DNA from 3 places in the Bacillus sp. JK74 genome. Region 1 is predicted to be linked to each of the others. Evidence: predicted binding sites of a transcription regulator. Region 1 holds the regulator's gene; each other region holds the start of a gene.

Region 1 (10,143 bases):
CCACAGGATTGTGAATATATTCAGAAATCCAGTCTGGATAAGGGACTGTAAGTTGTTAGTAAAGTGGATAAAGTCAGAAAATTTTGTGGATAGTGTGTATAAAGCGCTTGCTTAAATGGCTGACAAGGAGGATAGCTGTGGATAAAAAAGCACCCCTTAAAGAGGTGCTTGACTTTTTCTATTCTTCTGAGGAGAGTTCCTCCCATTCTGCTAATAAGTTTTCGAGCTCTTGATTCAGGGCTTCATTCTCCGCGTGAATGGTCTGTACTTTTTCATGATCCTGATACACGTCAGGGTCGCACAGCAGCTCCTCATTGGCACTGATTTTCTCTTCGGCGGATGAGACGGCCGCTTCGATTTCTTCAATGCGTCTCAGGCGCTGCCGTTCTTTCTTCTTCCATTCTTTTTCTTCCTCGTAAGTTCTTTTCGTATCCTGTTTGACCTTGCCGGCAGGCTGAGCCTGCTCCTTTTCCTGCCGCTTCATTTCTTCCAGTTCCAGCTGCTGGGCTTTTTTCTCGGTGTAATAGTCATAGTCTCCCAAATATTCTTCTGCATGATCAGGTGACAGCTCCAGCACTCTTGTGGCGATCCTGTTAATAAAGTAGCGGTCATGCGATACAAATAACAGTGTTCCCGGGTAGTCGATCAGGGCGTTTTCCAGCACCTCTTTACTATCCAGGTCAAGGTGGTTTGTCGGCTCATCAAGGATGAGAAAGTTTGCTTTTTGAAGCATCAGCTTGGCAAGCGCGACTCTTGCTTTCTCCCCGCCGCTTAACGAACGGACCGGTTTCAGGACATCGTCTCCGCTGAACAGAAAGTTGCCGAGGCATGTTCTGATCTCTTTTTCCGGCATGTCCGGATACTCATCCCACAGCTCGTCCAGCACGCGTTTGGACGATGTCAGTTCAGCCTGCTCCTGATCGTAATAGCCGATTGTGACGTTGGAACCGTACGTGATCGACCCGGATTCCGGACTGATTGTATTCATAATCGTTTTCAGCAAGGTTGATTTGCCGATTCCGTTCGGTCCGACGAGGGCGGCGCTTTCGCCTCTTGTAATGCCGAAGGTCAGGTTTTTCAAGAGCGGCGGCTGGCCGTCATAGCTGATGGAAACATCCTGTACACGCAGGACGTCGTTTCCGCTCTGTTTTGTAATGTCAAAACGGAAGGCGGCTGATTTTTCATCCCCGAGCGGCTTTGCCATGACGTCCATCCGTTCCAGCTGTTTTCGTCTGCTTTGGGCTCTTTTCGTTGTAGAAGCTCTGGCCAGATTGCGGTCGACAAAATCTTGAAGCTTGGCGATTTCGTCCTGCTGTTTTTCATACAGCTTCAGGTCTTTCTCATACTGCTCGGCTTTTTGTTCTAAATAGGCGCTGTAGTTGCCGAGGTATTTTTTGCTTTCTGTCCGGGAGACCTCGTACACTTGGCTGACGACTTTATCAAGAAAGTATCTGTCGTGGGAAACGATCAGGATTGCGCCTGAATATCCCTGTAAATAATGCTCAAGCCATGTAAGCGTATCGATGTCGAGATGGTTCGTCGGTTCATCCAGAATAAGCAGATCAGGCTGGGTCAGCAGCAGTTTTCCGAGCGCAAGCCTTGTTTTCTGACCGCCGCTCAGGCTTTGCACTTTCACGGAATCGTCAAATTTTCCGAAGCCGAGTCCGTGAAGGATAGATCGGACGTCCGCTTCATATTGGTAGCCGCCTTTATCCTTGAAATCCTGCTGAAGCCTGTCATAGGTTTTCATCAGCGTCTCAAGCTCCGCCGGGGCGGCCGTGGCCATCTTTTCTTCAATAGAGCGCATCTCTTTTTCCATTGCTTTCAGGAAATCAAAAACGCTCAGCAGTTCTTCTTTTATGGTAAGCTGGGATTCCAAGCCAGTGTGCTGGGCAAGATATCCCATCGTTAATTCTTTCGGTTTGATTAATTCACCCTTTTCATATGAAAGGTGACCTGCGATAATTTTAAGGAGAGTTGATTTGCCGGCTCCGTTTCTGCCTACTATGGCGATGCGATCCCGAGATCTGACTTCAAGCTTTATATTGTTTAAAATAGGATCAGCGCCAAAAGATTTGGATAGCTGATTAATTTGTAAGATCATCATATTATTTCACCTCTGTTATAATAAGTTAAGTGTAGCTTATCAACCTGCTGTCAGCAAACAATACATCAGAATTGGAACATTATAGGATAAGACATCAGGGAGAAAATAGTGTATGATCAGAAGTAAGGAGAGTTTAAATATGAATGGATTTTCTCATTTTAATGAAGAAGGCCGTGCCCGCATGGTGGATATAAGCGATAAATCTTCAACAGTCCGTACTGCCGCTGCGATATCCAGCGTACACATGAAACATGACGTGTACAGCAGAATCAAAAACCGCGAGATCGGAAAAGGAGACGTGCTGGCTGTCGCACAGGTGGCAGGAATTATGGCCGCAAAGCAGACGTCAGCGATTATCCCGATGTGCCACCCGCTTTCTTTAAGCAGCGTCGACATTTCATTCGGCTGGGAGGAAAAGGATTCCGAAGCCGTTCTTCATATACAGGCAAGCGTAAAAACGAAAGGGAGTACAGGTGTGGAAATGGAAGCGCTAACTTCCGCTTCAGTCTGCGCTTTGACCGTGTATGACATGTGCAAGGCGCTGGATAAAGGAATGGTCATCGGCCCGACCTGCCTCATGGAAAAAACAGGAGGCAAAAACGGTGATTTTAAAAGAGATGCATCTGAGTATAAAGTGGAGGACCAATCATGAACAAGGATCAATCAAAAATTCCACAGGCGACGGCAAAACGGCTGCCGCTTTATTATCGCTTTTTAAAGAATTTACACGCGTCAGGAAAGCAGCGCGTTTCATCAGCTGAACTGAGCGACGCGGTAAAAGTCGATTCGGCCACGATCCGCCGGGATTTTTCCTATTTCGGGGCGCTCGGCAAAAAAGGATACGGCTATAATGTGGATTACCTGCTGTCATTTTTCAGAAAAACACTGGATCAGGATGAAACGACGAACGTCATTTTGATCGGTGTCGGGAATTTAGGGACGGCGTTTCTTCACTATAATTTCACAAAAAATAATAACACAAAAATATCTATGGCTTTTGATGTGAATCAGAGTAAAATAGGAACTGAGGTAGGCGGTGTGCCTGTCTTTGATCTTGATGATTTAGAGCTTCACATAAAGGATGAACCCGTGGCGATTCTTACCGTTCCGGCGGTTGCCGCCCAGTCAATCACCGACCGGCTCGTGTCGCTCGGAATCAAGGGAATCCTTAACTTTACGCCGGCCCGTTTGAATGTGCCGGATCACATTCGAATTCATCATATAGATTTAGCAGTAGAGCTTCAATCATTGGTTTATTTCTTAAAGCATTATTCTGTTTTGGAAGAAATTGAATAGCGAAAGGAGGAGCTGCACATGATCGGTCCTGGAAGCCTGGCGGTTATCGGTGTGGTGGCGGTGATTATTTTCGGTCCGAAGAAGCTTCCCGAATTAGGAAAAGCGGCGGGGGACACGCTTCGTGAATTTAAGAACGCTACTAAGGGATTAGCCGGTGAAGAAGAGGAAAAAAAGAAAGAAGAACAGTAAGATAGGATGACGCGTATGAGAGTGAATCAAATGACGCTTGTGGAGCATATTGCCGAACTTCGGAAACGATTGCTGATTGTGGCGTTATCCTTTACGGTTTTCTTTATTGCCGGCTTTTTTCTGGCAAAACCTATCATTGTGTATCTTCAAAAAGCCGATGAAGTAAAAGAGCTCACCCTTAATGCTTTTAACCTGACGGATCCGCTGTTTATCTTTTTGCAGTTCGCGTTTATCATCGGCATCATTTTGACTTCGCCGATTATTCTCTATCAGATTTGGGCGTTTGTCAGTCCGGGTCTGTATGAGAAGGAGCGCAAAGTAACACTCAGCTATATTCCGATTTCGATCGTGCTGTTTGTCGGCGGTGTGTCGTTTTCTTATTATATTTTATTTCCGCTGGTCGTTGATTTTATGAAGCGGGTCTCGAATGACCTGGATGTCAACCAGGTAATCGGGATCACCGAGTACTTTCATTTTCTGCTGCAGCTGACGATTCCGTTCGGGCTGCTGTTTCAGATGCCGGTGCTGATCATGTTTTTAACGAGACTCGGTGTTATCACGCCGATGTTTTTATCGAAGATCAGGAAGTACGCATATTTTGTGCTGCTCGTGATCGCCGCGATGATTGCGCCGCCTGAGCTGCTGTCTCACTTGATGATTACCATTCCGCTTTGCATTTTATATGAGATCAGTATCCTGATTTCAAAAGCGGCGTATCGGAAAAGGCAGACCGACAGTGAATCTGACCAGGACGTATCAGCATAAGAAAAGCCATTTCTCAATGATGAGAAATGGCTTTTCTTTTATTATTTTTGATTTTTCTTCACTTTAAATGAGAAGGCGAACATTTTAAACGAGATGCTGATATTATAAGCGGCGAAAACCATCAGCAGTATGGAATAAAAAGACCACATGCTTCCCGGAGAGCTTGCGGCCAAATACGTAAAGATACAGCCGACTGCGAAATAAATCAAGCCCCAAGTCATTGGGTTCCTCATACAAACAATCCTCCAATAATTAATTGCATTTGCTCACTATGCTGTTCAATATATTTTTGGGCGGGGCCGAGCTGCATGACCACGACAATGGTATTCATCATGACATGGGCGAATATCGGCACAATAATCCGTTTCGTCTGCACATACAAGAACGCAAAGGTAAAGCCCATGGCCGTATACAGCAGCAGGTGCGTGAGGTCTTGATGCACAATGCCGAAAATGACGGAACTGATCAGTCCGGCGATAAAGAAATTCGTTTTTTCATATAATACACCGAAGATGATCTTCCGGAAAATGATTTCTTCAAGAATCGGCCCGACGATAGAAGAAACGATAATCATGAGCGGCATGGCTTTAATAATGTTGAGAATGGCTTTCGTGTTTTCGGAACCGCTGCCCACATGAAAGACATACTGCTCAATCATCCCGGCGATTCCCTGAGAAAATAAAGCGAGCCATATTCCCGCGACCGCCCAGAGAACGGACATGCCGGCGGATGCTTTCTTCCCGTTTCTTAATGTCTGTTTCGGCGCGGTTCTCAAAATCAAGAGAACGATAATCAGGCAGATAAAAAAGCTTACGACGGAATAAATCCCCTGAGCCATGGTGAGATTCGCATTCGTAGGGTGCCCGCCCGCATAGCCGAATTTGTACATTAAAGGAATGCCGATCAAGGCGGAAAGCTGCATGATAACATATGTCAAAATGATATACCAATACTGTTTTCTCAAATGATATGTACTCCTTTATCCTATAAAATCAACTTATTTGTTCTTATTGTAACACAAGTGAACTTGACGTGAAAAAAGGAGAAAATCAGTGCGAGAGAGAATCATGTAAGCGTGAAAATTTTTTATTCTTATGACTTGAAATTGGAAGTGAGATTCTTTATTATAATAACTGTGTTAGCACTCTTTAGAGCTGAGTGCTAAAATTACATATTCATACTATTGAGGAGGTTATTACATTGTTAAAGCCATTAGGTGATCGCGTTGTCATTGAACTCGTAGAATCTGAAGAAAAAACTGCCAGCGGAATCGTATTACCGGATTCTGCAAAAGAAAAGCCGCAAGAAGGCAAAATCGTGGCAGCCGGTTCAGGTCGCGTGTTGGAAAGCGGAGAGCGCGTTGCTTTAGAAGTAAAAGAGGGCGACCGCATTATCTTCTCAAAATACGCCGGTACTGAAGTGAAATACGAAGGTGCTGAATACTTAATCTTACGTGAAAGCGACATTTTAGCTGTAATCGGCTAAGCAAATAAATATTTTTAAAAATTCGAGGAGGTTTCGTTAACATGGCAAAAGATATTAAGTTTAGTGAAGAAGCACGCCGCGCTATGCTTCGCGGTGTCGATGCGCTTGCTGACGCTGTAAAAGTAACTTTAGGGCCAAAAGGACGCAACGTGGTTCTGGAGAAAAAATTCGGTTCTCCGTTAATTACTAATGACGGTGTAACAATCGCAAAAGAAATTGAACTTGAAGACGCGTTTGAAAACATGGGTGCGAAGCTTGTAGCTGAAGTAGCCAGCAAAACAAACGACGTTGCCGGTGACGGTACAACAACTGCAACAGTTCTTGCGCAGGCTATGATCCGTGAAGGCCTGAAAAACGTAACTGCGGGGGCTAACCCTGTCGGCGTACGTAAAGGTATGGAACAAGCCGTAACTGTTGCAATCGAAAACTTAAAAGAAATTTCTAAGCCGATCGAAGGCAAAGAGTCTATCGCTCAGGTTGCTGCGATCTCTGCTGCTGATGAGGAAGTGGGAAGCCTTATCGCTGAAGCAATGGAGCGCGTAGGAAACGACGGCGTCATCACAATCGAAGAGTCTAAAGGCTTCACAACTGAGCTTGAAGTTGTGGAAGGTATGCAATTCGACCGCGGATATGCGTCTCCTTACATGGTGACTGACTCTGATAAGATGGAAGCGGTTCTTGACAATCCTTACATCTTAATCACAGACAAAAAAATCACAAACATTCAAGAAATCCTTCCTGTGCTTGAGCAAGTTGTACAGCAAGGCAAACCATTGCTTCTGATCGCTGAAGATGTTGAAGGTGAAGCTCTTGCTACACTCGTTGTCAACAAACTTCGCGGCACATTCAACGCTGTTGCCGTTAAAGCTCCTGGCTTCGGTGACCGCCGTAAAGCAATGCTTGAAGACATCTCTGTTCTTACAGGCGGAGAAGTAATCACAGAAGACTTAGGCCTTGACCTGAAATCTACTGAAATCGGACAATTGGGACGCGCTTCTAAAGTTGTGGTAACGAAAGAAAACACAACAATCGTAGAAGGCGCCGGCGACACTGAAAAAATCGCTGCACGCGTCAACCAAATCCGCGCTCAAGTGGAAGAAACAACTTCTGAATTCGACAGAGAAAAATTACAAGAGCGTCTTGCAAAACTTGCCGGCGGCGTAGCTGTCATCAAAGTCGGCGCTGCGACTGAAACTGAGCTGAAAGAGCGTAAACTTCGCATCGAAGACGCCCTCAACTCAACTCGCGCAGCTGTTGAAGAAGGTATCGTATCCGGCGGTGGTACAGCGCTTGTCAACGTATACAACAAAGTCGCTGCAGTGGAAGCTGAAGGCGATGCGCAAACAGGTATCAACATCGTGCTTCGCGCGCTTGAAGAGCCGATCCGTCAAATCGCACACAATGCAGGTCTTGAAGGATCTGTCATCGTTGAGCGCCTGAAAAACGAAAAAATCGGCGTAGGCTTCAACGCTGCAACCGGCGAATGGGTAAACATGATCGAAAAAGGTATCGTTGACCCGACAAAAGTGACACGTTCAGCCCTGCAAAACGCAGCTTCTGTAGCAGCAATGCTCCTGACAACTGAAGCCGTTGTCGCTGACAAACCGGAAGAAAACGCCGGCGGCGCAGGAATGCCTGACATGGGCGGCATGGGCGGTATGGGCGGAATGATGTAATCATTGCCCCAGAAACCCAGTAAAAATGGGGTTTCTAGACTCTTATCTACTTTGAAAATAACCGAAGAGTAACAAAAGAGTAACATTTTCTTGAATAAGGGTCTAAATTAGAGGTTTTCCATGAGTTCTTTGAACTTTTGGGAAGCCTCTTTTTAAATTTCATAAAAGCTTCCCTGTCTTTTTTTTCATGTTATTTCGAAAAATTAAAGCATAATGAATTAACCTTAATACCTTTTCTCTTTTTTGTGGCTTCTATATGCTAATTGTAGTGTCATTAGTCAATACAACTTTCATTAAAGTGTGCAAGCCCCTTTTTATATTCTAATTTATAAATATTTCCTTAAAAACATGATATAATGACTATAGATTTAGTAGATGATTCACGGAGGGAAATATGGCTAAACTTTATTATGCAAAAGTAAATATAAATTCTAACATTTTTGATGTTTATGAAAAAAAAATCACTATACCAGATATAATGAAAATGATTTTTGATCAACTTGATGATAAAAGAGAATACAATAAAAAGGAAGTTAATACGTTCCCTGATGATCAGGGTGAAACAAAAACAATAGAACGGGAAGAAACATACAACTTTTCAGAGTTAAATAAAGTAGAGAACAACAATGAAAAATATATTACTGGTCGACTTGTTAAAAGGACGCCTACGTTTGGAGAAGAATTTGATAGCGTTTCACGGACTTCCAAAAAAGTAGTTCATAAGAATAATTCCATTAGTACTCTATTCTACTTTGATTTAGAGACAGAGATTATAACTTTTTATTCTCGACAAAAGTTAGGTTATAATCAGTTTATGGAGGCTTTTGAAAATTTATTAGATATTTACGTGGATAAAATTGGATTTAAGGTAATGTTAATTAAAGATCCATTCTCGATAAAGGATCGGATAAAAATGTTACATAAAGTAAATAGAATAAAATCGACTATAATTCCTCCTAATGTAAATGAAGAAGAAATAAGGGCTCTTTTAGAGCCGAAATTGCAAGGAATGAAACATGCAAATATAACAAGAGAAACACGAATTCTTGAAAGCCATAAGAGGAATGAAAAAGGTATAGATTTAAATTCCTCAGAAGTAAAGGAAACATTAGAGCTTAATGAGGCCTATAGTGTATTTGGATACAGTAAATTAGAGGTAGATGGAGAATCAAAAGATGGCACCAGTCTAGTTTACGATTCTGATGAAAATTCTCCATACCAAACAACAATTCCAGATAGCACAAAGGAAAATTTAGAAGGCTTCATTGTATACGTGAAGAGAGGTATTGATGCATTATTAGCTAAGCGAACAATCGATAATCTGAAAAAATGAAGTTGAAGATTAAGAATATTTTAAGGAAAATAATTATAGATAATATTTATATGTTAGGGTGATGAAATGGATACTAATGATTTACCTAAAAGCTTTACTTTTAGGGCTTTGTATAAAGAATTAGGAAAACCTAAACATATATTTAATTTTAAAAAGTTTGAAGGATATTTCTCAATTATTTGTTCAATAATATTAGTGATAATATGTTATAAGTTTATCAACTCAAATATTGACAATAATATAGATTATATTATTTCTACAATCCAGAATATGATTTTATATGCCATTGCAGGATTACTAACAATGTTAGGCTTTGTGGTGAGTGGATTGGCAATAATCTCTGGAACGATAGGGTATAAAGTTACTCATCAGATGGTACTTGAAAACAATTTTAAAAAGCTGTTATCCATCTTATTTAGTTTTTTTTATATTGGATTTATTATCGGCATCTTAATTGTAAGTTGTGTCTGTTGTTATTTTATTATTGGTATTAACATTCAATTTAATATGTCAGTCTTCCTTGTACTTTCATTTATATTATTTTATGGACTTTTCTTCACAATTTTTTATGCAGTATCATTACTTGGAACTTGTATTAGCATGTTCACCATAAATTATTTTTACTCTACTGCAAACGAAACTAAAGATGGAGAAATTGTTGAAGAAGCTGCTATCAAGAATGATTTCAATATTATAGTAAGTGATATAAGGTTCAATACAATGTTGAATACTTTATTAAGCAAAAAGATTGTTAAAGAGAATGAATTCATTGATGGATTGAGCAAACGTATTGATGAGGATTGCCCAGAAGAATATAAAGAGGAAGTGAGAGAATTCTTTAAAGAGGTTTATAAATTGGATAGAGATATATAATCTTTATTATTATAGAAAGACTAAATTTTTGTATTATAAATCATTCATATGAATAAATTGTAAAGTGAAATATCTGATCAAGAAAAATATATTATAAAAGGGCCTTATCGGTTTACTGACTGATAAGGCCTTTTAAAGGGGTCTAATTTTACGGATATTCTAGTAATATTATGAGATTTAATTATTTTCGATTACTATTTTAAACTGCTCCACCTCACCCCGAATCCCAATCCCAGGCTCCCACGAATCAATCAGACGAATCGCCTTTTGATTCGATTCCATCGCTTTCTTATTTTCTCCTTTTCGGTACAAGAGCTGTGCCATTCCGTAATAGTAATAGATCAACTCAACTTGATTGGCGTTGTGTTTGTCATAGAGCATTTGTTCAAAGGCTTTTTCCGCTTTTTCGAGCTGATCAC
Region 2 (10,143 bases), on a different contig from region 1:
ACGGGGATGCGCCGAAATGCTTCAGATTAAAGGAAAACAAAAAAATCTGCTGGCCCGCGCTCGGATTGACGTTTGCCGGACTCATCGTCTCCATCATCCTGTCATTGGTGCTGCCGAAAAATATATATGAACACATGACAACCGCGGCGGGCCTGATGCTTCTTTATACGTGGCTGTTCATTTTGTTCTCGGGCAAGAAACTGCTTGAAACGACAAAGATGGGAACCGTACAGATTGTTATCGCCCTTGTGCTGATTGTCGCGGCCGTCTCCGGGACGCTGTTTGAGAAATCGAGCCGGCCCGGTTTTCTGGTCAGCCTTTGTTTTCTCGCCGTCATTGCGATCGTGACATGGATCGTACAAAAAAAGCAGGGACACAGCCCTGCCGGATCATAGCTTATTTCATCGGTTTAAACAGTCTCTTCAAATAAGAAAAGGGACACTTTGACACTTGCGTCTCATCATCACGGAGGAAATATTGCTTCCATTCTAAATTGTCTTTTCCTCCGTACCACCCCAATCGGGGATGAAGAGGGGCTTCATCATACGCCTCTAAGCGTTTTCTGATCAGCCGGCTCATGTTTCGTCCGAACGCGGTTGAATCATTTAATCCTTCAAAAACCCATCTCGGCTGAAACGCCAGCATAAAAAACGGGAAGCTTCTGCTTTGTCTCGCTTCATGCGCAGGCGTCGCGCACAGAATAAAATACGGCTCGCCGTCAAAGCAGAACTCCCATTTATAATGTTCAGGGTCTTCCGGCATGTCTTCCGGCCAGTCTTTCGGGTCGCAGCCGCTCAGCCGGTTTAAAAAAGACCAGAACAGCTCTTCATACGCCTCAACGGAATAATGCTCAGCTAAATCCTCAGGCGTATCAAAAATCACAAGCAGCGACGCGTATCTTCCGGTATTCCTTGAGATCTTTCCGTACTCTGACAGCAGCATCCCCACTTCCTCCGGGGTTCCCTCTTCGCGGGGATCACCCGCAAAGGATATCCGGAGCTGATCTGTCAAAAATCCCTGACGTCCGGGAATGCACGGAAACGTATCCGCTTTATCGCCTACTTTTTCTGATAGAAGCTCAAAAGCGATTCTCTGCCAATTTGGCAGATCCAATAACTTTTCCTCAAGGCAACTTTTTGTGTACAGCCCGCTTGCCATCGGCCCACCTCCAGTATCGTCATGATACGTTATGACGGAGATAGGCGATGGGTGACTCTTCTATTTATGAGATGAGCATTTGAATCCCCTGCCATCCGAAATAAAACCCGAAAACGATCAAAGACACACCCGCCGCTCCCGTCAGCCAGCGGAGCGCTTTTTCATGAAGGAGATTTCTGAAAGTGCTCGCGGCGACCGCCATGCAGAAATCCCAGATCAAAATGCCGAGAAGAATGCCGGAGCTGTAAATCAAAAGCTGATTTGCATCGAAGGATTCAGCGGTTTTGGCGAGAATGCTCCCGTATATGCCGAGCCAGAATAAAATGCTCAGCGGATTGGAAAGAGAAATAAAAAACCCCGCGCCGAATGTTTTGTAAAAAGCCGGTTTTCCTTTTCCGCTTCTGACATTCATGGCTTCCCTTATATTTTTTAACGTTTCGACTCCCGTGTAGGTCAGCACGAAAAAACCGAAGAGCCACAAAAACGTTTTTACAAAAGGAGCGGTCAAAAATTGAGACAGCCCGAAATAGATCAGAATCATATATAGCCCGTCCGCGGCCATAGCGCCGAGACCGAAAATCCATGCATGCCAAAAGCCATTTTTGATGCCTTTGTCAATTTGCGCCGCATTGACCGGTCCGACAGGTGCTGACAATGACAGCCCGAGAACGATGTAGCTTAAAAAGATGTTCATTGGCTTCCCCCTCATTCATGCAACTTGTACAAGTTATTCATGAATGGGCCGTGCTATGATATTTTATTTTAATTTCTCAAGCTCGTCTTCCATTATGTCCGTCACTTTTCCTAAAAAATCGAATATCAGCCGCAGTTCTTCTTCTTTATATTGCCGGCAAAGGCTGATCGTGGACTGGGATAAGGAGCTGAACAATTGCTTCACATTCGCTTTTCCGGCTGTCAGCGGCACGATGATCACCCGCCGTTTGTCTTCGGGGTCTTTTTTCCTCATGACATATCCCGCTTTTTCGAGCCGGTCAATGAGCGCCGTTACCGAACCTGTGCTGAGGCCGGTTTTTTTCCCGAGCTCGCCTGCGGTCATCGGGCCTGCTTCATTTAAGATATCAGCTGATTTCAAATCGGTCGGAAACAGACCGAGAGATTGAGCGGCCGCCTGATGAAAAAGGATCGTCCTTGTGGCCATCTTCCGGAATAACTGTATGGCGGTTTCCTCCGTCTCGCTTCTGGTATTTCTTGTTGACAACTGACAGGCCTCCCTATAAAATCAATTTATCTTGACGATCAAGATAATTTTCGGCAAATCTAATATGATCATAGCAAATTTAATGATCAAAAGTAAGTATGGGAGGAAAAAAGCATGGAACAAACAGCCGCGAAGGACGCCTCGACAAAGTTTGTCGTCATCGGTCTTTTGCTGGGCATTTTAATGTCGGCTATGGATAATACAATCGTTGCCACTGCGATGGGAAATATCGTGGCGGACCTCGGAAGTTTCGATAAGTTCGCGTGGGTGACGGCATCATACATGGTAGCCGTTATGGCCGGTATGCCGATTTACGGAAAACTGTCCGATATGTACGGACGCAAGCGTTTCTTTTTATTCGGTCTTATTCTTTTCTTAATCGGATCTGCATTATGCGGAATCGCTCAAACAATGGATCAGCTCATTATTTACCGCGTCATTCAGGGAATCGGCGGAGGTGCGCTGATGCCGATCGCCTTCACGATCATTTTTGATTTATTTCCGCCGGAAAAACGCGGGAAAATGTCGGGCATGTTCGGTGCCGTTTTCGGCCTTTCCAGCGTTCTCGGGCCGCTTTTAGGCGCGCTCATTACCGACTCCATCAGCTGGCACTGGGTGTTTTACATCAACGTGCCGATCGGTATTCTATCATTGTTTTTCATTCTTCGTTATTATAAAGAATCTCTTGAACATAAGAAACAGAAAATCGACTGGGCCGGCGCAATCACACTGGTGGTTTCCATTGTCGGTCTGATGTTCGCTCTTGAGCTCGGCGGAAAAACGTATGATTGGAACTCCGTGCAGATCATCGGTCTGTTCGCTGTGTTCGCCGTGTTCTTTATCGCCTTTTTTATCGTGGAAAGAAAAGCGGAAGAACCGATTATCTCATTTTGGATGTTTAAAAACCGTTTATTTGCTACGGCACAGATTCTGGCGTTCCTTTACGGAGCCACGTTCGTCATTTTAGCGGTGTTTATCCCGATCTTCGTTCAGGCTGTGTACGGAAGCACCGCGACAAGCGCGGGCTTTATTTTGACGCCGATGATGATCGGTTCTGTTATCGGAAGTATGATCGGCGGAATTTTCCAGACGAAAGTGCGGTTCCGCAATTTAATGCTGATTTCCGTGGTCGCTTTCTTTATCGGAATGCTGCTGCTTTCCAATATGACACCGGATACGGCGCGTACGATGCTGACGGTATTCATGCTGATCTCAGGATTCGGCGTCGGCTTCAACTTCTCACTGCTCCCGGCTGCGTCCATGAACGATCTGGAGCCGCGTTACCGCGGAAGCGCCAACTCAACAAACTCGTTTTTGAGATCATTCGGTATGACGCTCGGTGTGACGATTTTCGGAACCATCCAGACGAATGTGTTTACCAACAAGCTCACAGATTCATTCAGCGGCATGAAAGGAGCGGGCGGCGCGATGCAGAACATCGGAAATCCGCAGGACATTTTCCAGGCCGGCACGCGCGCCCATATTCCGCCGCACATTCTGGATCGCATTATTGACGCCATGTCGCAAAGCATCACATATGTATTTACGCTTGCGCTGGCGCCGATCGTCATTGCGGCCGTTACCATTTTGTTTATGGGAAAAGCGAGAGTAAAAACCTCTCAGGAAATGGCGAAAAAAGCGAATTAAAAAAAGCAGTACATGGCGTTTGTCATGTACTGCTTTTTTGTTTACTCTGCGAAATGCGGAGCGAGAATATCTTTCAGCACGTTTGCGCTGCGGCTGAATTGAGCCTGTTCTGTTTCATTCAGCTCAAGTTCCGTCACACCTGCGATGCCGTTCCGATTGACGACGGCCGGAACGCCGATAAAGACGTCGTTTACACCGTATTGGCCGTCCAGATATGTGCTGACGGTTAAAATGCTGTTTTCATTACGCAAAATCGCTTTTGTGATGCGGGCGAGGCTCATCGCCACTCCGTAATATGTCGCGCCTTTTTTCTCGATAATATGGTAGGCCGCGTTTTTCACATCGTCAACGATCTGATCCAGCTCGTCCTGTTTGTAAGCTGCATTTTTCTCCAGCAATTGCTGTACCGGCACTCCGCCGATATTGGCGTGACTCCATACAGGAAGCTCGGTATCGCCGTGCTCGCCGATAATGTGGGCGTGTACGTTTTGCGGAGCGGCGCCGAAGTATTCACTCAGCATATAACGGAATCGCGCAGAATCCAGTGTCGTGCCGCTGCCGATGACGCGTTCTTTCGGAAGCCCGCTGAATGTCCATGTCGCATAAGTGAGAATGTCGACCGGGTTTGTGGCAACGAGGAAGATGCCGTCAAATCCGCTTGCCATTACTTCACCGACAATGCTTTTAAAAATGGCGAGATTTTTTTCGACCAGCTCAAGTCTCGTTTCGCCCGGTTTTTGATTGGCTCCGGCACAGATGCACACGATATCGGCATCCTTGCAATCCTCATATATGCCGTAAGACGTTTTAACCGGATGAGGCGCAAATGCCTTTCCGTGATTTAAATCCATGACATCGCCCATGGCTTTTTCTCTATTTACATCAATGATCACAAGCTCATCTGTGATCCCTTGGTTAATTAACGCAAATGCATAACTGCTTCCAACAAAACCTGCTCCGATTAATGCTACTTTGTTCACTCGTTCGTTCATCATGTATGCTCATCCTCCAGTGTTTCGTGGTGTCTGTTTTTAACTTGTGAAGTATTTCACATTTATATTGTGCAACACTTCACAAACTTTTGCAAGAGAAAAGTTTGATTTTTGGACAAAAAAATATCGGTGATGGTTTCCAGATTGTTGACAACATCCTAAAACGGAACCGTTTTAGGATGTTGTCATCTTTTCAGCGTGATTGAAGATGCGCTGTCCTTTTCCCAGAAGCGAGGGTTTGCCGGCACGCTGATGTGATGATGGCCCTATCCATTAATGCGGAAGATAACCGTCTAAACCGGAGTTGTTATACAAACCATTCTGCACATAATCAAAGCCGGGCTGGTTCTGTCCGGGCACTTGGGCGCTGCCATTGTTAAAAATCACTTTGGCATTGGCCGTATCCGCATTCGCAGGCAGCGTCAGCGTGTAAATTCCATTTGCATTCTTAGTCATTGCTTTCCCCGGCCACGATCCGGTTAATTCTATGGCCCTGCCTCCATCATGTTTGTAAATATAAGCATTTACCTGGCCCCAATGATCCGGATTTTGATAGCCAATGATGTTGGTTTGGGCCGGGTCTTTTTTGACAAACGTGTATTCTTGGGTTCTCTCTGCACCCTCGCCGTTCGTTCCGGTTAACTTGATGTTGTATGTCGTGCCGATTGGATCTCCTTTCCCGATCGTTAATCGGTCTCCATCCTTAAATGCTGTCTGCTGCCCATTATTGATTTGGTAAACGGCTTTTGTTGTTTTCGCATTTGCACGCAGGGTGACCGTCAGCTGATCATTGAAAGAATGGACTGCCCCCGTTTGGTAATTCTCAAGAAAGACCTGAGGCGCATTTCCAATATCATCGGGATAAAGAACAGCCGCGGATCTGGCATTGATCGTACCTGTCAGTTTGCCGTTCGCTACTTGAAATGAACCGGCGCCGGCCCTATTATCATACCTGCCGTCAGGCAATTTCGTTGAAGTATTGACGGTGACAGAAGACGATCCTGCATTAGCCAGCACAACGCCTTTTGAGCCGCGCTGATTCATAAATATTTGATTGTTCCCATTCGGATTCGAGAGTTCCTCAGGCTGCCCGGCCATTACATTGTGAAATTGATTGACCGCGGTGATCGCCTGATCTTTAAATAAGGCGCTCCCGCGATCTCCTATTTGACTTTTTCCGGGAAATCTTACACCATTTCCTCCGCCCTCAGGTCTGGAAAAGAAAAGAGGCGTGCTTCCTGAGCGGGAACCAATCACTGCCCAGCCTAAACGGATATCGTCATCACTCATCCATGTGGACTCTTCCTCATCATTGGCATACGTATCATGTGATTCCACCCATGTGACTAACTTGTCCGCAGACACGTCAGATGCATAATGGGAGATATTCGACACACTCAGATTACGGTTCTTTAAAGCGGATCTGATGGAATGCCCATAGTTAGAAGCCGTCACATTCATATAATTCGCATAAGCAGTATCTCTGGACGCGCTGTCTTGCAGGATTTCTCCGTATTGGAACTCCGCCGATGTATTTGTGATATTCGGCCAAAATCGGCTGCCGTAATTCCCATCATCCGGAAGCTCTATATGCTTGGCGGCATCATAGCGGAACCCGTCTGCTCCGTCATTCAATGCTCTTTCCAAGAAACGTTTCAGATAGGCCTGCACCTCAGTATTCTGTGTATTCCAATCATACAGCCCAAGCAATGAATTTTGAGTGACGTCCCACCTGTCCGACCAATTTTTAATTTGTGTGTTTCCATGGGTCCAGTTTGGAATACGCTTAATCTCGTCAGAAATCGCGGCGTAATCGCTGGTGGTATGATTGATAACCGCATCGACAATGACTTTTACGCCATACTTTTCCGCGGCTGCACACATGTCCTTAAATTCTTGTTCAGTGCCTAAGTAACGGTTGCCGATTTGGTACGATGTCGGCTGATACAGCCAGTACCAGTTCCTCATGCTTTTATCTCCTTGGTTCCCTTCCTTTACTCGGTTAATCGGAGACGTCTGAATGGCTGCATAGCCCGCATCACGAATATCTTTCATATTTTGTGTTAACGTATTGAACGACCAATTCCAGGCATGAAGGATGGTCCCGTTTTTGACCGATGACGCGGCCGCCTCATTCGATTTGTTTGCAGTTTCAGCGTTTGCAGCCGCCGGGCCTGACAAAACCAAATGAAACAGCAATAAAAATCCGGCGAATAACGGCAGTAAAGAGGTTTTGAATCGTTTTTCAAACATTTTTGACACTCCTTATTTCATTTTTGAAGACTGACTGCGGAGTCAAAAATTCCTCTTACTCTTTCTTCAGCTCCTTTCAACTGTTGTGAAGACTGGAGAATTATGTTAACGCTTACATTTCAACTTATCACACTCTCTCTATCAAAGCAACGTGACAGAGTGAATTCAAATCTATATTCCTATCAAATCAAAAGACTTCCCGCTTTCAAACAAAAAAAGAAACCACCTGTCAGGATGATTTCTTTTTTATTTCTTTTATCGCTCTTCTGTAAGACAGCTTCACAATGACATACCGAAGCAAAAACAGAACGCCTCCGCAGACGATAAAAAGAAAGATCATTTTCAGCCAAGCAAAGAATGTATGGGGAAACCCCCTGTCGTACATCGTAAGCGCCGCCACCGCAAAAGTGACCGCAATTGAATCTATCCGCTGCTGCTTCACCCGCTTTTTCAGTTCTTCTTTGGTGTCTATTCTCGGCATGAGCATTCCCGACGCTCCCGCCCTGATGCAATAATAAACAATTATAATGAAGAAAACCGCCAAGCTTCCGGCCCATTCCCTAAACGGACAGTTCAGAACAAGTCCGCGTACGATGATGTCAAGCAAAGACAGTGTGCCCACAAGCATTCCGACTTCTGACCAAATCATTCGTTCTTTCTCTTTCACACTCTCACTCTTTCCATTCACGTTTGAAAGTCCGTTCCGACGCTGATTCATGACTTCCTCCCGTACTATTAAGAATGGCTTACAACTCCCATTATATCTTGCCGATTCATAATGATAAACCGAAATATCATTGACAAAATGTTTAATAAGGACCCCAATTGATCAGGACGCCTATGCAGATAAACACGAGGCCGATGACAAACCAAATCAGCGCCAGCGGAATCATGAAGCGAAGCCACTTTACGTACGGAATGCCGCTGGCAGCCAGTACGGCCATCAGCACGCCGGAAGTCGGATTGACACAGTTTACGACGCCTTCCCCGAGCATGACCGCTTCAACCGCGACCTGTCTCGTGATGCCCATCAGATCGGCAAGCGGCGCCAAGATCGGAATAAATACGACCGCCTCCCCTGAGCCCGATGATATCAGAAAATGAAGCAGGGCGCTGGAAATATACATTCCGATTGCGCCTGCCATCGGGCTGAAACCGTGCAGCAGTGACGCAAGTCCATTGACTACCGTATCAAGCAGCTTTCCGTGTTCCAGAATAACGGAAATGCTTCTCGCCATTCCGACGATCAGCGCGCCGTAAACGAGGCCCTGACAGCCTGTAATAAACGTTTTTGCGATATCATTTGCCGCCATTCCCGCAATCAGGCCTGACACGATTGAGATAAAAATGAACACGGCGGCCATCTCTGAATCAGACCAGCCAAGAGTAAGCGCGCCGTATAAAAAGCCGGCAAGCGACAAAGCCGCGACAGCCAGAATCAATTTGTGGCGGACGGTAAACGGGACTGGCTTGTCCTCCGGATCGGAAGCCTGCGGGATTGAACCTGCCGCCGGAAACCAATCGTTCCCCAGCAGACTGGCGTCCTTTGCTTTTCTGAGCCTTCTCGTATACCGATAAATATATAAAATAGATGATAGCAGAAAACAAATGTAGACGGCAATCCGCAGGCCGATGCCGGAAAACAGCGGCAGCTCCGCGATGCTTTGTGATAACCCGAGCGGTGAAGGTGATAAAATCGTCGCGTTAAACCCGGCATAGCAGCCGATATAAATGACGGCCGCTCCGGCCACGGCGTCCCATTTCAGCGAACGGGCGACGATCAGGCCGATCGGAATAAAACCGATCACGGAATTAACGACGATGCCGGTTGTGCCGAGGATCGAAAATAGAGATCCGACAATCGCAATAAACAGCAGCTGTTTGGTGCGGAACGTACTGATGACATTACTGATCAATCCATTGATGGCGCCCGTTTTCTCCAAAGTCGCAATGGTTCCGCCCGTAAACAGGATTAAAAAAATAATCGGCGCGGAACTTGTCATCCCTTCCTGAATCGCGGTAAAAAAAGCGATCGGGCTGACAGGAGACTGGTCTAAAGAATGATAACTTCCCGGGACGGCGGACGTCACACTGCCCTTTGTCACCCTGTCAAATTCCCCCGCGGGAACGATGTACGATGCTATCGCGCATAGTAAAGCGACAATGAACAGCAGCACATAAGCATCAGGCATCACAAACAATTTCTTCTTTTTCAATACAGGTTCGGCCTTCGGCACAGCCATAACATCACCATCCCGCTTTAAATTTATAAACTATTCAGAAAATACAGATATGTGCTATATTATATACAGACCGATTGCCTGTTTTCAATATCAAAAAATAAAAAACAGACAGCTTTTGAAGGAGGACTTACGGCATGAACAGACTCACAGAGCATGAAAAGCAAGTCATTATGGACATTTTTGACCACCTGCACGCCAATCCCGAAGTAAGCTGGAAAGAATATCAAACAACTGAATATCTGACTGAAAAACTGAAAGAGGCCGGCTGCCGAATCCGTACGTTTGATGATTGCACCGGTGTTGTCGGCGAAATCGGAGAAGGCTCGCCCGTTGTGGCTGTCCGGGCGGATATTGACGCGCTGTGGCAGGAAGTGGACGGTGTCTTTCAGGCGAACCATTCATGCGGACATGATTCACATATGACGATGGCGCTCGGCACGATGATGCTTTTAAAGAGTCAGCCGAAGCTTCCGAAGGGCACCATCCGCTTTATTTTTCAGCCGGCTGAAGAAAAAGGCGGCGGAGCGCTGAAAATGATTGAAAAAGGCGTACTGGATGATGTTGACTTCTTATACGGCGTGCACGTGCGCCCCGTACAGGAAACGGCAAACGGCCGATGCGCACCGTCCAT
Region 3 (10,143 bases), on a different contig from region 1:
GTGGGAACGGATATCGCACATGCCTTTCTGCTCGTAACTGTTGCCGGTCTGTTAAACGCAAGCTTCGGAAGCGTCGATTACCTGCTTGTATTGAATCTGTTGATCGGCTCTGTGCCGGGTGTGCTTCTCGGCAGCTTCTTTTCGCCGAAATTCTCACCGCGCCCGCTGCAGTTTGTGATGGCGGCGATTATTTTAATCAGCGGGATAAAATTAATCTAAAAAAGGCGGTCTGTTGTCAGATCGCCTTTTCCCTTATAACGTCACACCGGACTTAAAGATTGCAAGCTCCCGAAAATCGTTTTTTTCGTTATTGACGAATTGTCCGCTTGCAACGTTAATAATGTATTGAATAAAATCTCTTACAATGTGATCTTCTGTTGTTTCGTCTTCCGCCAATCTCCCCGCGTTGTAATCAATCCAATGAGGCTTTGATTGAAATAAATCGGTATTTGTTGATACTTTCACAGTCGGGACAAATGTGCCGAACGGCGTGCCTCTTCCGGTTGTAAACAACACGATGTGACAGCCAGCCGCGGCGAGCGCTGAAGAAGCGATTAAATCATTGCCGGGCGCACTGAGCAGTGTCAATCCCTTTGTTTTCAGTGTTTCACCGTATGTCAGCACATCAGAAACCGGTGCAAGACCGGCTTTTTGGGTGCAGCCGAGCGACTTGTCTTCGAGAGTTGAAATGCCGCCTTCCTTATTCCCTGGTGACGGGTTTTCATAAATCGGCTGCTCGTGCTTCATAAAATATTGCTTGAAATCATTGATCAATCGGACTGTTTTATGAAACACTTCTTCGCTCGCCGCACGCTGCATGAGAATCGTCTCAGCGCCGAACATCTCAGGCACCTCCGTTAAGACCGTGCTCCCTCCCTGTGCAATCAAGTAATCTGAAAATCTCCCTAATAAAGGGTTTGCGGTGATGCCGGAAAAACCGTCCGACCCGCCGCATTTCAATCCGATGCTCAATTCTGACAGCGGAATCTCCTCACGTTTATCTCCCTTTGCCGCAAGGTGTATCTCTTTAAGAAGCGCTGTCCCCGCTTCAATTTCATCTGTGACAGCCTGTGATTCGAGAAATTTCACCCGATCTCCGTTCACTTCAGAAAGCGTTTCCTTAATTGCCGCCAGCTCATTATTTTCACAGCCCAGCCCTAAAACCAGCACACCGCCCGCATTTGGATGGCGAATGGCGTTAATCAGTATTTGTTTCGTATTCTCATGATCATCGCCAAGCTGGGAGCAGCCGTATTGGTGTTTTAAAACCAGCACATTGTCAAAGGGGGCAATGTCTTTCGCCTCTTTTACGAAGCGCTGCAAGATTTTCTCAGCGACGCCGTTTACGCAGCCGACTGTAGGCACGATCCACAGTTCATTCCGAACGCCGGATGTACCGTTTTCTCTTTTGTAGCCTTGAAATGTCCGGTTCTCATTTGTAAAAGGATTGTCCTCGAAGCGCGGTGAATACGTGTATTCTTGCACATCGGATAAATTCGTTTGCAGATTATGGGTATGAATATGCTCGCCGGCCGAAATCCGCCTTGTCGCACGCCCGATCGAAAAACCGTATTTAATGATGCTGCCGTTTTCTTCAATGGTTTGCAGCGCGATTTTATGCCCCCGCTTTACAGGGTCCTTCACTTCAATCGTCAGTCCGTCTGTATGCAGCCGCTCCCCTTTGTTAAAATGGCGCATAGCGAGAAGCACGTTATCGTTTTTATGGATTTTTATGACCTCTTTCATTTCACTTCCCCCTTATTGCCGCAGCATTCATGTAACGCATGCTTCATCCCCCGCTTATGAATGACAGAGAGAAAAAAAGCCGTTCGTTCAGTCAGCCCCGGAAGATGGTTCAGATTCTTTCCCCACAATCGCTCTTCTCCTAATATAGAAAATGCCGCTTGAAACATATCATCTTTGCAACGGGACCGCGCCATTTGAAAACGGTTCAGAACCTCCTCGCCATCTGCCGGTTTGTTCAGCCCGTTCCAGTATGAATAGATCATGGCGCTGAATGAAAATACCAGCCTCTCAGGAAGCCGGCCCTCCTGTTCGATATAAGCCTTCAGCGTCGGCAGGTTTCTTGTTTTGAATTTTGCGGCGGCGTTAAGGGTGATGCTTTGCAGATAATGTTGGATATAAGGGTTTTTAAACCGGTGTAACACATCTGCCGCATACTGGGTGACACCCTCCATTTGCAGCACGGGAAGGATTTCTTCATTGATCAGCTCTTCGATGAATCTGCCCGTCACCTCGTGCTCAGCCGCTTCCCGGACGGTTTGCAGTCCGTATAATAAAGCCACTGGCGCCAATGCCGTATGAGCGCCGTTTAAGATTCTCACCTTTTTTGTCCTGTAAGGCGTAAGGTCAGACGTGATCAGTGCGTTCAGCCCGGCATCAGCAAAAGGAAGCTCATTCTGAAGCTGTTCCGGCCCTTCTATCACCCACAAATAATAATGCTCACCGACCACAAGCAGACGGTCTTCGTATCCGAGAAAATCGGTAAGTTCTTCCGCGGTATCAACAGGAAATCCGGGAACAATCCGATCCACGAGGGTATTGCAGAAGATGTTCGCATCATGAATCCATTGAGTAAACTCAGGCTCCAGCTCCCACAGCCCGGCATATTGAAGCACGGCCGCCTTCAGTTTCCGTCCGTTTTCTTCGACCAGTTCACATGGAAGCACAATGCACCCTTTCTCGGCGTCACCCGCAAATGCCTTATAGCGGAAATAAAGGAACGCCGCTAATTTCCCAGGGAATGTTTTTTGAGGTCTATCCTCAAGCCGGTCGCCTTTCTCAAACGTAATTCCCGCTTCTGTCGTATTGGAAATGATAAATCGAATATCCTCTTGTGCTGCCAGCCGTTTAAAGGAATCATAGTCAGAAAAAAGATCAATGCCGCGGCTGATGGATTTGACGATCGTGTGTTCTTCAGCCGGTTTTCCATCCTTTATCCCCTGCAAAAAAAGCGTAAACAAACCGTCCTGTTCGTTTAAACGTTTGATTTTCTCAGAGCCTCTCGGCTGTACGGCGACAACGCTTCCGTTAAAATCCGTCAATTGATTCAATTGATCGATCTGCCAGTCAGCGAAGGCCCGCAAAAAGTTGCCTTCGCCGAACTGAAGGACTTTTTCAGGATATTGAATGTATTCACCGCACATCTTTTTATTCAGCTGCCGCAAGCTGTCCGCCTCCTTCTGCATTTATGCACACGTTAACATTCTCCCGTACGAAAATCCGGATATTCAGACGGGCTGTTATGTGAGTTTTTTAATTGAGTCTCTTATCATCACCTCGGTGTTTTCGTATATTTTTTCCGCCGCCGTATCCGGGTCGGTGATAAGCGCCAAAATCTTCTCTGCGCCGAGTATGCTGATTTTTTCAACCGGGCGTTTTACGGTCGAAAGCCTCGGCGTCATGTATTGGGAAATGCCGATGTCATCAAACCCGATAACGGATATATCTTCCGGAACGTTCAGGCCTTTGGCGAAAATGGTATTCATCGCCCCGATCGCCATATCATCGTTTGAACAAAAAACAGCCGTAGGCGGTGATTGAAGCGACAAGAGTTTTTCCATCGCCTGACTGCCGCTTTCCATATCATAGCGGCCTTTTACACTGTATTCATGCTTAATCGGGATAGAATGATCAATTAAAGATGTCAAATAGCCTTCTTTCCGCTGAGAAGTTGACCTGAATCCTTCCTTTCCCTCAATGATCGCGATATCTCTGTGTCCGTTTGCGATCAGGCAGTCGACCGCCTGTCTGGAGCCTTCTTTATCGTTTGACAGGATATTCGTGATGCTCCGGTCATCAATGTCCCGGTTCAGCACGACGAGCGGGATGTTTTTCTCGCGGATATGATAAATAAATGAATTATCACTGTCGCTTTGGCTCATTAAAATGATTCCGTCATATCTCATGGGCGTAATGGTTTCAAAGCTTTTCAGATCGTCAATCGCGCGGACGAACAAATTGTATTCCTCACTGATTGTGCGGTTTACACCTTTGATGGTATCGGAAAAAAAGCTGTGTGAGGTTCCGTTGGTGATGCTTGTAAAAAACAGTCCGATCGTATGGGACTTTTGCATGGCAAGGCTTTTTGCATTTACATTCGGTGTGTAATTCAGCTGTGAAGCGAGCTCTAATATTTTCTGTTTTGTATGCTCTTTAATGTGGGGGCTGCCGTTAAGTGCCCGGGATACGGTTGTGTGGGATACGTTGGCGAGTTTTGCGATATCTTTTATGGTTACCATCGTTTTTCCTTTCTTTCTGTATGCTGGCATTTATTTCTATTGTACCATTAACGGACAGTCCATAAAATCACTAAAGTTGAGGTTTTGCATGATGTAAGTCCTGAACGAGCTCGGCATGCTGCCGGTCCGTCAGTTTATACATTAAACCGATAATCAGCATGGCGCACGCTAAAGCGAAAGCCGGGTACAGCAGCAGAAGCCCTTTAATCCCGATTAACGTGCCTTTTGTCTGAGAGGCATTCGGGATATAGCCGATAACGCTCAGCCCGATGCCTGAAAGAAAACCTGATAAAGATTGGGCGAGTTTTCTGGAGAAGTTAAAAAGCGAATATGTCGTCGCCTCCTTCCGTTCACCCGTCTTCCACTCTCCGTAATCAATAATGTCCGACACAAGCGCCCACGTAATGCCGTTTGGTATGCTGATCCCGATAAAAGCAATGCTCGCTAACGCCGTAAAGATATATACATTTGACGGGAGACAGAAATTCAGCGCATCAGCCGCGGCGCTGACGGCAAAACCGATCATCACCGTTTGCTTTTTTCCGAAGCGTTTGACGAGTTTCGGCATAAACAACACACCTAAAAATGAAGAGCCGATGATGATAAAACTCATGTAGGACATCAGCTCCGCATTGTTGAGATTGTATTGGGCGAAGTAAACAAGCATAGCGGATTTAATGTTGTATGCCGATATTGAGAAAATCGTCATGAAAACGACAGTCAGAAGCGGTTTGTTGCCGATAAAGCATTTGAAAACCGACATGACGGACAGCTTTTCTTTCGGCGCTTCACGGACGATAATTCTTTCTATGCAGTTTCGGTAGCAGATCATAAATCCCGCGATTCCGATTACGGCCATCATTCCCATGACTGCCGGGTAGCCGATGTGAACGTTATCAAAATGAACGAGAATCGGGATGACGATGACACTTGTAATGAGCAGCGCGCCGAGAGAACCGATCTGGCGGAATGCGGAAAGCGCCGTTCTGTCCTCCGCATCCTGTGTAATGGCTGCACCGAGGGAGCCGTACGGAATATTGACGAAAGAATAAGCGACCCCCCACAGCATGTAAGACGCATAGGCGTACACAAGCTTCCAGGTGACACTCACGTCCGGTGACACAAAAATCAATACGGTCATGACCGCAAGAATAATACTTCCGAATAATAAGTACGGCCTGAATTTCCCCCGGGGTCCGATCTTTTTTCTGTAGTCAATGGCCGAGCCGACAATCGGATCAGTCAAAGCCGCAAACAGCTTGCTGACCAAAAAAATACTGCCGGCGAACGCTGCCGGAATGCCTGCGACATCTGTGAAAAACTTCAGCAAATAGATCTGCCCGAGATCAAACATAAATCCGTTCCCAAAATCTCCGAAACCATAGGATACTTTTTCTTTCAGACTCAGCTTATGCTCCTTCACTTTTGCGGCAGGTGCTGTCACGACAGGCACATTACTCATAGGCCACCTCTTTCATTCCATTTTTTAAAAGCGGAAATATTCCTCAGCATTCCGGTAACAAATTCCCTCGACAATCCTCCCTAAAAGCTCCATATCGCAGGGCGCTTCGCCTTGTTCCGCCCAGCCGCCGATCAGCGTGCAGACAAGCCGCCTGAAGTATTCATGGCGGGGATAGGACAGGAAACTTCTTGAATCCGTCAGCATCCCGATAAAACGGCTGAACAGACCCATATTTGATAACGCTTTCATTTGCTGGAGCATTCCATCTTTCGTGTCATTGAACCACCAGGCTGTGCCGAATTGAATTTTCCCCGGTGTTTTCCCATCCTGAAAGCTGTTGATCATGCTGGCGATAATATAGTTGTCATTCGGATTCAGAGAATACAAAATCGTTTTAGGCAATTGCCGCTTTTTTTCGGCGGAATCTAACAGCCGGGCAAGCGGTTTTGCGATACGTTCATCATTAATCGAGTCATATCCCGTATCAGGACCGAGGCTGCTGAACTTATTTGTATTGGTATTTCTTAACGCGTTAATATGGAACTGCATCGCCCAGTCCAGTTCGGCGTAAAGACCGCAAAGATATTGCAGCGTCCGTGTTTTGAATTTCTTTTCATCTTCAAAAGACACATGCTCTCCGCTTAATCCGGCGGCAAAAATCCGGGCCGCTTCCTCTTCGGTCGTCTCGGCATAAACCATTTGATCTAATGCGTGATCCGACACTCTTCCCCCGGCACTGTGAAAGAAGCGGACGCGGGATTCCAACGCATCCAAATACGATTGGTAGGTGGTGACAGCCATTCCGGAAGCGCTCTCCAGCGACCGGACCCAATCGGCAAAACCCGGGCTGCTGATGTCCAGTCCTTTGTCAGGCCGAAATCCGGGCAGCACTTGAACCGGAAAATCACTTTCTTTTAACAGTTCATGGTATGTCAGCGCATCGGCAGGATCGTCGGTTGTGCAAATGACTTTGACATTTGATTTCAGAATGAGATCCCTTGCGCCAAACCCGTCTCCCTGCAGGAGCTCATTCGTTTTTTTCCAAATTGCCGCGGCCGTTTTTTCATTCAATACGTCATAAATGCCGAACCAGCGCTGCAGCTCTAAATGCGTCCAGCTGTACAGCGGATTGCCTATCGCCATCGGCACCGTTTTTGCCCAGGCGAAAAACTTCTCTTCATCTGAAGCGTTTCCGGTAATGCAGCGCTCTTCAATGCCGTTGGCCCTCATAATCCGCCACTTGTAGTGGTCACCGTAAAGCCATGCCTCCGTAATGGTTGCGAAGGTTTTATTTTCATAGATTTCCTTTGGGCTTAAGTGACAGTGATAATCAATGATCGGCATGTTTTCAGCGTATTCCCGGTACAGCTTTACGGCCGTTTTACTATCCAGTAAAAAGTCATCACCCATAAAAGCTTTCACACTTTCATCCTCCCTCTTATAAAATGTTAACGTTAACAAAATGGTTCTTTTTTATTTTAGCTTCCTCTTTCTCACATATCAATCATTTTTATTTTATTTTTCAGAAAATTGCATCCGTTAACATTTTCATGCAAAAAAGACATCGCCGAGAAAAGTCCGGCAATGTCTTCTGTGTGATCTTAAGGATTAGTAAGCGAGGCTGAATAATCCTTTGATATGTGTTAAATAACGTACGTTACTTGCTTCTTTCATTAAAGATGCCGGAAGGCCTTTCAGCGGAGTAGAGTTCGCTCCGATGATGGCAACCGCGTCTTTACGTCCAAGGCTTGCAAGCGTACCAGAGTTTACAGGCTTGAATGTTTCAAGCGTTTTTCCTTCTAAGTAAGCGAACAGGTTGTAACCGACAAGTTCACCCATCTGCCAAGCGATTTGCGCTGTCGGCGGGTACGGACGGCCGTCCGGCGCAAAGTATACAGCGCTGTCTCCGACAACGAATACATCTTCGTGAGAAGTAGATTGTAAGAAATCGTTAACCGTCGCACGGCCGCGGTTCACTTCAAGGCCGGATTCGCCGACTAACGGGTTGCCTTGTACGCCGCCTGTCCATACAAATGTGTTGGCAACGACTTTTGAACCGTCTTTCAGATCAATAACGTTTCCTTCAACATTTGTAACAGGAAGACCTGTTAAGAACTCAACGCCGCGTTTTTCAAGGCTTTTTGTCGCGCGTTCGATAAGGTCATCAGGAAGAACAGGAAGAATTTTCGGACCTGCTTCTACTAATTTCAGTTTGATTTCTTTCGGATCTACGCCGTATTTTTTCGTAAGGTTCGGCATGATGTCAGCAAGCTCACCGACAAGCTCGACGCCTGTTAAGCCGCCGCCGCCGATAAGGATTGTTGCATCAGCTTCGTTTTTCGTTTTAGAGTATTCACGCACACGGTCTTCCACGTGTTTGTATACTTTGTTGGCATCAGCAGCAGATTTCAGCACCATGCTGTTTTCTTCAAGTCCAGGAATGCCGAAATAAGCCGTAACAGAACCAAGTCCGACAACAAGCGCGTCATAAGTCAGCTTAGAACCGTCAGAAAGGGCAACTTCTTTCTTATCAACTGAGAAAGAATTGACTTCTGCGATTTTAATGTCGACGTCTTTTCCTTTCAGAAGTTTTTCAAGCGGCATAGCAACAGCCTGTTCAGACACGTTGCCTGCTGCAAGGCGGTGCAGTTCCGTAATGATTTGGTGAGTCGGGTATTTGTTCACAACGGTTACGCGTGCTTCATCTTTACTGTAATGTTTGCGAACGGTTAAAGCAGAAAGAACTCCGCCGTAACCAGCGCCTAAAATGACAATATGTTTTGACATCGTATATCCTCCGTCCTTTATATCAATTTGAATCTGAGATTATTTTTGTTTTTCGTTCATGATTTCAAGATAGCTGTTAGCAAAACGGAACAGCTTTTGAGCTTGAGGATCTTTCAGCATGCGCAGCAGGCCGAAAAGTCCGATCGTTTCATTGCTTGCATCCGCGCGGTCTTTTGCTTCGATCGCAGTAGCCGCAACTTCTTTCGCTGTTTCTTTCACCGGCTCAAGAATTTCTGTAAGCGCACCCACTGTATCGCTCTTCAATACTTCGTCTGTCGCTACAGACTGTGCAAAATCATAAGACTTCGTTAAAATATTTACTAACTCAGTCAGTTTTGGAAGCTGATCCACTAAAACAGTCAGTGATTCTTGAACTTCAGGTTTTAGCAGCTGATCAATAAGATCGCGTTGGCCTTGGCTGACAGATGCATTTGTTTGATCGATTGTTTCTGGCATATCCGATTCTCCTTTACTATAAGCAGTATGCTGATTTTTTTGGAAAGGGTAGCCTTTCCCCCTTCATGCAGAAAAGCATGAAAAAGCAAGATTGTGAATTCATGCACAATCATTTACAAAAATAAATGTTTACTACCCAGTTTTTCACTTTGCCATATCCAGTATTATTTTTATATCAACAAAAACAATTGAATAAGTCAAAATTTCTTTTTCCTCTCTGAAAATAGCAAACATAAAAAACCCCAATTTGATTTACTCTTATATAATAACACTTTTTGAACAAAATTTGAACGTGAATTGTTTCGTTTATGAAATTATTTATATGGCGGGGGTGTAATAACGTTTCTTTTAGGCTATTTTTTTACAGACCGTCCGCTTTTCCCCTGTCATTTTTCCCACAATTTTAAAAGCGGGCCCGATTTTCCCGTAAAGGGGTCACATTCCGGGAGCGGGACACGGCTGATTTCTTCTGAAGTTCTATCATTTTTCTCCGTTTTTGTATCGTACTGCCGGCCGCCCGGATAAGCCCCGATCACGGTAAAATCAGAACTGCCCGACAGTTTTTTATGTCCGGTGCCGGCCGGAATGACCGCTGCGTCTCCCGTTTGAAGAACGGCGTCCGCCCCTTGTTCCCCGCCGAACCTCAAAACCGCGGTTCCTTTTACCGCGACAAGAACTTCGTGCGTGGTGCTGTGAAAATGATGATACGGAAATACTCCGCCCGTCCAGTTGTTCGACCAATCGTGCCGGCTGAGGACGGACTCTGCTTTCTGTACCGTTTCTTCATTAAATACCGCTTTATAAATAACAAGCGGAAGATTCGGGTTATTCGGAATGCGGCCGTCATCTTCGAAATAAAGCACTTGAATATCCTCTTTCTGCATTGTGTTCACCTCCGTATATGTCTGTTTCCCATTCATCATTTATTAAAACGCTATTTTCTCATATTCCATTGCGAAGCCTGCCGGTGAATAGTATAGTATAAAAAAATATGTGTCAAAATGAGGGATTTAATGAAAGCCATCGTGATCGGAATATTGGCATCTCTGTTTTTTGCAGTCACATTTATTTTAAACAGGGCGATGGAGCTTTCCGGCGGAAGCTGGATGTGGAGCTCTTCCCTGCGTTTTCTTTTTATGATTCCGTTTTTATTCTTGATCGTTTATGCGAAAGGAA

The links. The regulator Rex, encoded in region 1, represses fermentation and respiration genes when NADH is low (regulators of the CRP and FNR family bind a similar motif). The targets are predictions, from matches to a motif close to TTGTGAAATATTTCACAA.
Region 2: ACWJJ5_RS17810 (L-lactate dehydrogenase) is a predicted target of Rex. The motif match lies at 5,061-5,078, and genes of this name have one in related genera.
Region 3: ACWJJ5_RS08165 (DUF1641 domain-containing protein) is a predicted target of Rex. The motif match lies at 9,059-9,076, and genes of this name have one in related genera.

Annotation. Positions count from the first base shown of each region.
Region 1 is NZ_JBSJQB010000006.1:9,028-19,170, forward strand. It holds gene ACWJJ5_RS16000 (ABC-F family ATP-binding cassette domain-containing protein) at 179-2,107, opposite strand; gene moaC (cyclic pyranopterin monophosphate synthase MoaC) at 2,247-2,759, shown strand; gene ACWJJ5_RS16010 (redox-sensing transcriptional repressor Rex) at 2,756-3,403, shown strand; gene ACWJJ5_RS16015 (twin-arginine translocase TatA/TatE family subunit) at 3,422-3,592, shown strand; gene tatC (twin-arginine translocase subunit TatC) at 3,599-4,357, shown strand; gene ACWJJ5_RS16025 (YdiK family protein) at 4,399-4,590, opposite strand; gene ACWJJ5_RS16030 (CPBP family intramembrane glutamic endopeptidase) at 4,587-5,321, opposite strand; gene groES (co-chaperone GroES) at 5,558-5,842, shown strand; gene groL (chaperonin GroEL) at 5,884-7,518, shown strand; gene ACWJJ5_RS16045 (hypothetical protein) at 7,913-8,851, shown strand; gene ACWJJ5_RS16050 (hypothetical protein) at 8,918-9,724, shown strand; gene ACWJJ5_RS16055 (NB-ARC domain-containing protein) at 9,902-10,143, opposite strand, start outside.
Region 2 is NZ_JBSJQB010000007.1:117,715-127,857, reverse strand. It holds gene ACWJJ5_RS17835 (amino acid permease) at 1-395, shown strand, start outside; gene ACWJJ5_RS17830 (YqcI/YcgG family protein) at 397-1,158, opposite strand; gene ACWJJ5_RS17825 (LysE family translocator) at 1,223-1,852, opposite strand; gene ACWJJ5_RS17820 (MarR family transcriptional regulator) at 1,916-2,377, opposite strand; gene ACWJJ5_RS17815 (MDR family MFS transporter) at 2,492-4,024, shown strand; gene ACWJJ5_RS17810 (L-lactate dehydrogenase) at 4,066-5,019, opposite strand; gene amyE (alpha-amylase) at 5,290-7,269, opposite strand; gene ACWJJ5_RS17800 (DUF6773 family protein) at 7,499-7,987, opposite strand; gene ACWJJ5_RS17795 (YfcC family protein) at 8,079-9,512, opposite strand; gene ACWJJ5_RS17790 (M20 peptidase aminoacylase family protein) at 9,647-10,143, shown strand, end outside.
Region 3 is NZ_JBSJQB010000002.1:747,057-757,199, forward strand. It holds gene ACWJJ5_RS08130 (sulfite exporter TauE/SafE family protein) at 1-219, shown strand, start outside; gene ACWJJ5_RS08135 (UxaA family hydrolase) at 253-1,746, opposite strand; gene ACWJJ5_RS08140 (tagaturonate reductase) at 1,743-3,188, opposite strand; gene ACWJJ5_RS08145 (LacI family DNA-binding transcriptional regulator) at 3,264-4,262, opposite strand; gene ACWJJ5_RS08150 (MFS transporter) at 4,333-5,724, opposite strand; gene uxaC (glucuronate isomerase) at 5,749-7,146, opposite strand; gene ACWJJ5_RS08160 (NAD(P)/FAD-dependent oxidoreductase) at 7,333-8,511, opposite strand; gene ACWJJ5_RS08165 (DUF1641 domain-containing protein) at 8,551-8,967, opposite strand; gene ACWJJ5_RS08170 (cupin domain-containing protein) at 9,354-9,851, opposite strand; gene ACWJJ5_RS08175 (DMT family transporter) at 9,981-10,143, shown strand, end outside.